Myxococcus guangdongensis: one gene and its partner. The protein of the gene in region 2 interacts with the protein of the main gene of each other region in a pairwise test. Links are inferred from orthologs where the notes say so. Each region holds a gene or a part of one and is shown on either strand. Other genes may lie near its edges.

Evidence for each region. Proteins that work in one complex are often made in the same cells at the same time.
Region 1: the proteins of LXT21_RS23360 (region 2) and dnaE interact in binary tests that used the Escherichia coli proteins (3 or more experiments, as listed by UniProt). The link is inferred for Myxococcus guangdongensis from one-to-one orthologs.

The regions. Positions count from the first base shown.
Region 1 is NZ_JAJVKW010000008.1:165,869-170,807, reverse strand. The notes cover bases 200-4,307. They hold dnaE (DNA polymerase III subunit alpha), read left to right. Parts: upstream 200-555; coding sequence 556-4,107; downstream 4,108-4,307. Other genes in these bases: LXT21_RS24610 (crotonase/enoyl-CoA hydratase family protein), read left to right, coding at 4,179-4,307; LXT21_RS24620 (Spy/CpxP family protein refolding chaperone), read right to left, coding at 200-215. In the rest of the region: more of LXT21_RS24620, read right to left, coding at 1-199; more of LXT21_RS24610, read left to right, coding at 4,308-4,939. UniProt on the Escherichia coli protein: DNA polymerase III is a complex, multichain enzyme responsible for most of the replicative synthesis in bacteria. This DNA polymerase also exhibits 3' to 5' exonuclease activity. The alpha chain is the DNA polymerase catalytic subunit.
Region 2 is NZ_JAJVKW010000007.1:410,321-414,105, reverse strand. Bases 239-3,192 are described here. They hold LXT21_RS23360 (methionine aminotransferase), read left to right. Parts: upstream 239-1,095; coding sequence 1,096-2,289; downstream 2,290-3,192. Other genes in these bases: LXT21_RS23350 (hydroxymethylglutaryl-CoA lyase), read left to right, coding at 3,108-3,192; LXT21_RS23355 (class I SAM-dependent methyltransferase), read left to right, coding at 2,387-3,115; LXT21_RS23365 (phosphatase PAP2 family protein), read left to right, coding at 239-1,053. In the rest of the region: LXT21_RS23370 (efflux RND transporter permease subunit), read left to right, coding at 1-82; more of LXT21_RS23365, read left to right, coding at 121-238; more of LXT21_RS23350, read left to right, coding at 3,193-3,785. UniProt on the Escherichia coli protein: Shows aminotransferase activity with methionine and histidine as substrates, and to a lesser extent also with phenylalanine.

The sequences.
Region 1 (4,939 bases), on a different replicon or contig from region 2:
TGCTCGAGCAGGCGGTCCTTCACGGCGTGGATGGACTGGCGCTGGGCCTCCGTCGCGTCGAGGTCATCCAGCTTGTCGTTGAGCTTCCACGTCACCACCTGCTTGATGCGCTCGGGGTTGTGGCCCCAGCCGTGGTGCCCTCCGCGAAACGCGAAGCCGCTGAGCAGCACGACGGCGACGACGGCGGAACTGGCGATGGCGAGCTTCTTCATCATGGGTCTTCTCTCCGGCAATGGGGCGCGCGAGGCGGCCCCGGGTGGCTGCGCCGTACTGGCGACGCTGCCCAATGTGCCGGCCGGGTTTTGGGCGCGCTTGTACCGGGCGTGAAGAAACGTGAAGGGCTCCGCCGCCCCGGAGTTCCACCCCCGACGTGCCTGCCTGGACGCCGGATAGGGAGGCGCGCGGAGTCAAGTTCTCCGATGGCCCCGGACCGCCGTTTTCCGTCGGGGTTCGGGCCGCGCAAGAGGCCGATTTTCCGGCCCCTGGGGCCCGCCGACGGAACCTCGAGAGAGAGGGTAGCGAGAGGGCGACACCAAACGTAGTGTTCGCCTCACCATGTCCTTTACCCACCTGCACCTTCACACCCTGTACTCGCTCCTCGATGGGGCCATCCGGATGAAGGACCTCATCAAGACGGTGAAGGAGAAGGGGATGACGAGTGTCGCCGTGACGGACCACGGCAACATGTTCGGCGCCATCGACTTCTACAAGAAGGCGAAGGACGCGGGCATCAAGCCCATCCTCGGCATGGAGGCGTACGTCGCCGGCCCCAAGGGGCGTGAGGACCGCTCGGAGAAGGTCTCCCACCACCTCATCCTCGTGGCGAAGAACGCGGAGGGCTACGCCAACCTGCGCTACCTGTCGTCCACGGCGTACATGCAGGGCTTCTACTACCACCCGCGCATCGACAAGAAGGTGCTCGCCGACCACAGCAAGGGCCTGTTCGCGCTGACGGCGTGCCTGGGCGGCGAGGTGACGAGCGCGTGCTTCCGTGGGGACATGGACCACGCCCGCCGCGCGGCCCAGGAGTACAAGGACATCTTCGAGCCCGGGCACTTCTTCCTGGAGGTGCAGTCCAACGGGATGCCCGAGCAGGACAAGGCCAACGTCAACCTGATGCAGCTGTCGCGGGATCTGGACATCCCGCTGTGCGCCACCGCGGACGCGCACTACATCAAGCGCGAGGACGCGCGCGCGCACGAGCTGCTCATGTGCATCGCCAGCGGCAAGACGCTGGCGGACAACAAGCGCCTGAAGCACGCCACGGACAAGCTCTACGTCACCAGCCCCACGGAGATGCTGGAGTTCTTCAAGGACACACCCGAGGCGGTCCACAACACCCAGCGCATCGCCGAGCAGTGCAACCTGGAGCTCAAGCTGGGCAAGCCGATGCTGCCCACCTTCAAGGTGCCCGACAGCCACACGCCGGACAGCTTCATGGCGGAGCTGGCCTACGAGGGCCTGCGCGAGCGCTTCACCGAGCTGGCGGCCACGGTGACGTACCCCATCGACCGCGAGCAGTACCAGGCACGCCTGACGCTGGAGCTCGGCGTCATCCAGAAGATGGGCTTCAGCGGCTACTTCCTCATCGTCCAGGACTTCATCAACTGGGCGAAGAAGATGGGCATCCCCGTGGGGCCGGGCCGTGGCTCCGGCGCCGGCAGCCTCGTGGCGTACGCGCTGCGAATCACGGACGTGGACCCCATCCCGTACAACCTCCTGTTCGAGCGCTTCCTGAATCCGGAGCGCGTGTCGATGCCCGACTTCGATATCGACTTCTGCCAGGACCGGCGCGACGAGGTCATCCAGTACGTCGGCCGCAAGTACGGCGAGATGAACGTGGGGCAGATCATCACCTTCGGCTCCTTGAAGGCCAAGAGCGTGCTGCGCGACGTGTGCCGCGTGTTCGCGCTGCCCTTCAGCGAGGGTGACCGCATCGCGAAGCTGGTGCCGGAGGTGCTCAACATCACCTTGAAGGAGGCCATCGAGATGGAGCCTCGCCTCAAGGAGATGATGGAGAAGCCCAGCAACATCGGCGAGGTGGAGGGCAAGCCCGTCACGACGAAGGACGTGCTCGAAATCGCGCTCGCGCTGGAGGGCCTGCACCGCCAGCCCGGCATGCACGCGGCCGGCGTGGTCATCGCCGACAAGCCGCTGTGGGAGTTCGTGCCCGTCTACCAGCCGCCGGGTGAGAAGACGCTCATCACCCAGTTCGCCAAGGACGAGGTGGAGGCGGCGGGCCTGGTGAAGTTCGACTTCCTCGGCCTGAAGACGCTGACGGTGATTCAGCACGGCCTGGACCTGGTCAAGCGCAACCACGGCAAGGACATCCCGCGCCACGAGATTCCGCTCAACGACGACAAGGTCTGGGAGCTGATGGCCAAGGGCGACACGGCCGGCGTCTTCCAGATGGAGTCCAGCGGCTTCACGGAAATGGTGGTGAAGCTCAAGCCGTCCTGCTTCGAAGACGTCATCGCCGCCGGCGCGCTCTACCGCCCGGGTCCTCTGGACTCCGGCATGGTGGATGTCTTCATCAACCGCAAGCACGGCCGCGAGAAGGTGTCGTATCCGCACCCCGCGCTGGAGCCGGTGCTCAAGGACACCTACGGCGTCATCGTGTACCAGGAGCAGGTGATGCAGATTTCGCAGGTCCTGGGTGGCTACACCCTGGGCCGCGCGGACCTGCTTCGCCGCGCCATGGGCAAGAAGAAGGCCGAGGTCATGCAGGCCGAGCGCGCCGGCTTCCTCGAGGGGTGCGCGAAGAACAACGTCGACCTGAAGGTCGCCGGTGAAATCTTCGACCTGATGGAGAAGTTCGCCGAGTACGGCTTCAACAAGAGCCACTCGGCGGCGTATGGCCTCGTCACGATTCACACGGCGTGGCTGAAGGCCCATTACCCGTGCGAGTTCATGGCGGCCCTTCTCTCCAGCGAGAAGGACAACACGGACAAGGTGGTGAAGCACATCGGCGAGGCGCGCGAGTCGGGCCTCCAGGTGCTGCCGCCGGATGTGAATCAGTCGGACCTGCAGTTCGGCGCGGTGGACGGGAAGATCCGCTTCGGGTTGGGCGGCATCAAGGGCGTGGGTGAGGGCGCCATCGAGTCCATCCTGGACGCGCGCAAGGACGGGCACTTCAAGAGCCTGTTCGACTTCTGCGAGCGCGTGGACAGCCGCAAGGTGAACCGCAAGGTGCTCGAGGCGCTGGTGAAGGCGGGCTCGTTCGACTTCGAGAAGCGGCCGCGTCGGCAGATCTTCGACACGATTGAGAAGGCGATGAACCGGGGCTCGGCCAGCCAGAAGGACAAGGCGGCGGGGCAGAGCTCGTTGTTCGGGATGCTGGCGGGGCCGGCCACGGGTGGTGGAGGGCTGAAGGACGACTACGTGGTGGTAGAGGAGTGGTCGGAGAAGGAGCGGCTGGCGCTGGAGAAGGAGGCCATCGGCTTCTACGTGTCGGGCCATCCGCTGCATCAGTACGACAAGGAGCTCAAGCGCTACGCGAAGCCGATTACCTCGGTGCAGCGCGCGCGCAAGGACGACAAGCTCACGGTGGCGGGCGTCGTCACGGTGCTGCGCGAGCGGCCCACGAAGACGGGCAAGCGCATGGCGTGGGTGACGATCGAGGACTTGTCGGGCTCCATCGAGCTGGTGTGCTTCCCGGGCAAGGAGGGGACGCGCAGCGTGATGGGGAGCAACGGCAAGTGGACGAAGCAGGGGCCCAAGCCGGGGTTCGAGAACTGGGAGCACCTGCTGAAGTCGGACGACCCGATTCTGGTGACGGGGACGGTGCAGATCAGCCAGCGTGACGAGGACTCGCCCACGCCGGAGCTCATCGTGGACAACATCCAGAGCCTGAAGGAGGTCCGTGAGAAGCGCACCAAGCGGCTGGAGTTGCGGGTGCCGGCGGACCTGCTGACGGAGGACCGGGTGGCGAAGCTCAACGAGCTGGCGAAGAAGTACGCGGGGGCCACGCCCGTGGCCGTCAGCGTGCTGTTCCCCGGTGAAGCGGAGGCGCTCATCGGGAACACGTCCCTGAAGGTCCAGGTTCATGACGACCTGCTGCTCGCCGTGGACCGACTGTTCGGGATGAAGGTGGTCGAGTTCGGGTGATGAAGGGGCGCTGTCACGCGCCGCTTTCGCGCGGGTGAGGTACGGTGCGCTCACTCTCGCGGGAGGCCGTGATGGACGCCACGTACAAGTCGCTGCGCATCGAGAAGGCGGATGGAGTCGCCGAGGTGGTTCTGCTGGGCCCCGGGCGAGGCAACGCCATGGGCCCGGACTTCTGGCGGGAGATGCCGGAGGCCATCCGCGCGCTCGATGATGATGAGTCCGTCCGCGTGGTGCTCGTCCGTGGCAACGGGGACCACTTCACCTACGGCCTGGACCTCATGGGCATGATGGAGTCCCTGGGGCCGCTGCTCACTGGCGACAACAACCTCGCCCTCGAGCGCACCCGGCTGCTCAAGCTCATCGGCGACATGCAGCAGGCCACCGAGGGCGTCGCCCGCTGTCGCAAGCCCTTCATCGCCGCCGTGCACGGCTGGTGCATCGGTGGAGGCATGGACCTCATCGCCGCGTGCGACTTCCGCTACTGCTCACGCGACGCGAAGTTCTCCCTGCGCGAGGTGAAGGTCGGCATCGTCGCGGACCTGGGCGCCCTGCAGCGCCTGCCTCGCATCATTGGCGAGGGTCACACCCGCGAACTCGCCTATACCGGTGGTGACGTGGACGCCGAGCGCGCCCTTCGCATGGGGCTCGTCAACGAGGTGTTCTCCTCCGCCGAGGAGATGCTCATCCAGGCCCGCGCCACCGCGCGTCGCATCGCCGAGAATCCGCCCCTCGTCGTCCAGGGCGCCAAGCAGGTCATGGAGTTCTGCGCCGACAAGTCCACGGCCGATGGCCTGCGCTACGTCGCCGTGTGGAACTCCGCCTTCCTCCAGTC
Region 2 (3,785 bases):
GGAGGGCGCGGTCGTCCGGAGTCTCGATCTCGACGCGGCCGAGTCCGAGGCTGGGTCGTCGGGGGAGCGGAAATCGGCGTGAGTCTCTCGAATGCCCAGGGGCTGCGTGGCGCCGCCCCGGTGAAGGGTTCCCGTGAGGCACAGGTCCGTCTGGGGCCCGTGGACCTCATCATCGTCATCGCCTGTTCGCTCGCGGCGCTGGTGCTGCTCGGCCCCGGGCGGTGGACGCTGGGCTCGCTGCACCATGTCTGGCTGTTCGCCTCCATGGCGGCGGGTCCCCTGGTGCTGCGCACGCTCGAGTCCCGCTTCCCGCATCAGCGGTGGCTGACCATCCTGGCGGACTTCTGGCTGCTGCCCGCGGCGGTGCTCACGCACGGTTGGCTCACCCCCGTGGTGGACACGCTCAACCCGTTCCTGCGGGACGCGCAGTTGGTGGCCGCGGACCAGCGCATCTTCGGGTTCCAGGCCTCCGTGGTGCTGGCGAACGTCATCCCCGGCTGGCTCAACGACGTGCTGCTCCTCTGCTACTACGGCCACTTCGTGTGGCCGCTGGTGCTGGGCATCGGCCTGTACCGCCGCGCGCATGGGGCCTCGCCGGAGTTCGACGAGTACCTGCTGGGACTGGGGCTGTTGTTCATCCTGAACTACTCGGCGTACTCGTTGGTGCCGGCCGTGGGGCCGCGCTACTTCTTCATCGACGCGTTCGATGGGCCGCTGCAGGGCACGCTGACGCCGTGGCTGGATTCGATCATGCGCCGGCCCGTCTTCGCGCGGGACTGCTTCCCGTCGGGCCACACCGGCACCACGCTGCTGGTCCTCTTCTATGCGTGGCGGTTCTCCCGGAAGGTGTTCTGGGTGATGTTGCTGCCGGGCATGGGGCTCATCTTCGCGACGCTCGCGGGGCGCTTCCACTACGCCACGGACCTGCTGTGCGCGGTGCCGCTGGTGATGGTGGTGGTGGGCATGGCCACGGCGCTCACGCGGGCGGCGCGGCAGCGCGAGAGCGAGAGGGCCGCGCGCTCCGTCCCGGTGGACGCTATCCTGCGCCCCTGAGCACGTTCCGGCCCTCGAGGCCGGCCGCGTCGGGAGCGCTCCATGTCCAGGTCCGTGTCGTCGCAGCGCGTGTCGCGGTTCGGCACCACCGTCTTCTCCGAGTTCAGCGCGCTGGCCCAGAAGCACGGCGCGGTGAACCTGGGGCAGGGGTTCCCCGACTTCGACGGGCCGGAGGCCGTGAAGGAGGCCGCGCGGCGGGCCATCCACGACGGCGTCAACCAGTACGCCATGAGCACCGGCGCGCGGGACTTGCGCGTGGCCATCGCCGAGCACTCGGCCCGCTTCTACGGCCAGACGGTGGACCCGGACACCATGGTGACGGTGACGAGCGGGGCCACGGAGGCCATCCTCGACGTCATCCTCGGCCTGGTGGACCCGGGGGACGAGGTCATCGCGTTCGAGCCGTTCTACGACTCGTACGACGCGAACATCACCTTCGTCGGCGCCACGGCGCGCTGGGTCCCCCTGAGGCCGCCGGACGCGGCGCATGCGCAGTGGTGGTTCGACTGGGACGAGCTGCGCGCGGCCTTCACCCCGCGCACGCGGCTGCTCATCCTCAACACGCCCCACAATCCGACGGGCAAGGTCTTCACGCGCGAGGAGCTCGAGCGCATCGGCGCGCTGTGCGCCGAGCATGACGTGAAGGTGCTGTCCGACGAGGTCTACGAGCACATCACCTTCGCCCCCGCGCGCCACGTGCGCCCGGCCACCGTGCCCTCGCTGGCGGACCGCACGGTGACGGTGAGCAGCGGCGGCAAGACGTTCAGCCTCACGGGCTGGAAGGTGGGCTGGGTGATTGCCCCGCCCGCGCTGCGGGACGCCATCCAGCGCGCGCATCAGTTCGTCACCTTCGCCACCGCGTCCCCCTTCCAGGCGGCCATGGCGGCGGCGCTCCGTCTGCCGGACACGTACTTCGACGGGCTGTCGGCGGCCTATGCCGCCCGGCGGGAGCGGCTGTTGTCCGGGCTGCGCGACGCGGGCCTGAAGGCGCATGTCCCGGAGGGCAGCTACTTCATCCTCACGGACATCTCCGGCCGGGGCTTCGCGGACGACGTGGCCTTCTGTCGGCACCTGGTGTCGGAGGTCGGCGTGGCGGCCATCCCTCCGAGCGTCTTCTACGGCCCCGAGCACCGCCACCTGGGCCATGGGCTCGCTCGCTTCGCGTTCTGCAAGACGGACGCGGTGCTGGACGAGGCCGTGCGCCGGCTGCGCGCGAAGCTCGGGCCCGGGCGCTGAAAGGGCGGGCGCCCCGCGTTGCGACGGCGGGACGGGGTTGCTACATCCCCCGGCAGAGGAGGGCGGTGCCGTGCTTCCCGGCCGCCGACGTGCGCGCGTGGACTTCTTCGGCGAGCTGTACCTGCGCAGCACGTTGCCCTTCCTGTCCGAGAGCGTGACGGCGAGGGAGGCGGATTACCTGGCGCGCGTGTTCGCCGACGTGCCCGGCCCCGAGCCCGTGGTGGACCTGGGCTGTGGCCATGGCCGCCATGCCGCGCGACTCCAGGCCTCGGGCCCCCTGGCGGGGCGCGTCATCGGGCTGGAGCGGGATGCGTTGTCGCTGGCGATGCGACGTCCGGGCTTCCCCGTGGTGCGCGGCGACCTCCGGGCACTGCCCTTCCGGGAGGGTTCTCTGGCGGGGGCGTATGCGTGGTACTCCACGCTGTTCGCCTTCACGGACGAGGAGCATGTGCACATCCTCCGGCAGGTGGCGCGGGCGTTGAGGCGGGGAGGGCTCCTGGTGTTCCACACGGTGCCGCACGAGCGACTGGCCGCGTCACCGGGCGCCGCGTTCCAGCGGACCCTTCCGGACGGGGGCGTGTTGGCGGAGGAGAGTCGCTTCGATGTGGCGACGGGGCGCGACGAGGGGCGGCGGACCCTCACCTTGAGAGACGGCCGTGTCCTGTCTGCGTCCTACGCCATTCGTTACTATCCCCTTGCGGAACTGACCGCGCTGTTGGAAAGCACCGGGTTTTCGATCTCCTGGGTGCATGGCGGACTCGATGGCGAGCCGCTGACGCGACTGTCGGCCGACCTGATTGTTGGAGCGGTGCTGCGAGATGCCTGAGACCTCCCATTCACGAGCGCGCGGGAACCTGCTGGGCCAGCTGCCGAAGCGGGTGGACGTGTACGAGGTCGGTCCTCGCGACGGCCTGCAGAACGAGCTGCGCACGCTGCCCACGCGGGACAAGGCGCGGCTCATCAATGCCCTGGTGGACGCGGGCGAGAAGCGCATCGAGGTGACCTCGTTCGTCTCGCCCAAGTGGATTCCCCAGCTCGCCGACGCCGAGGAGCTGCTGCGCCTGGTGGGGCGTCGCGAGGGCGTGGTGTTCTCCGCGCTGGTGCCCAACCTCAAGGGACTGGAGCGCGCGAAGGAGGCCGGGCTGGAGGAGGCCGCGGTGTTCATCTCCGCGTCCGAGGCCCACTCCAAGAAGAACATCAACAAGAGCATCGCGGAGGCGATGGCCGGCGCGCGCGAGGTCACCTCGGCGGCGCTCCAGGCCGGCATGCGCGTGCGCGGCTACCTCTCCACCGTGTGGGGCTGTCCCTACGAGGGCCACGTCCCGGTGGAGCGCGTGGTGGACATCTGCCGGCACCTGGTGGACGCGGGCATCTACCAGCTCAGCCTGGGGGACACGATTGGCGTGGGCACGCCGAGGCAGACCGAGGAGATCCTCGACGCGCTGCTCAAGCACATCCCCGTGGAGAAGCTGGCGCTGCACCTGCACGACACGCGG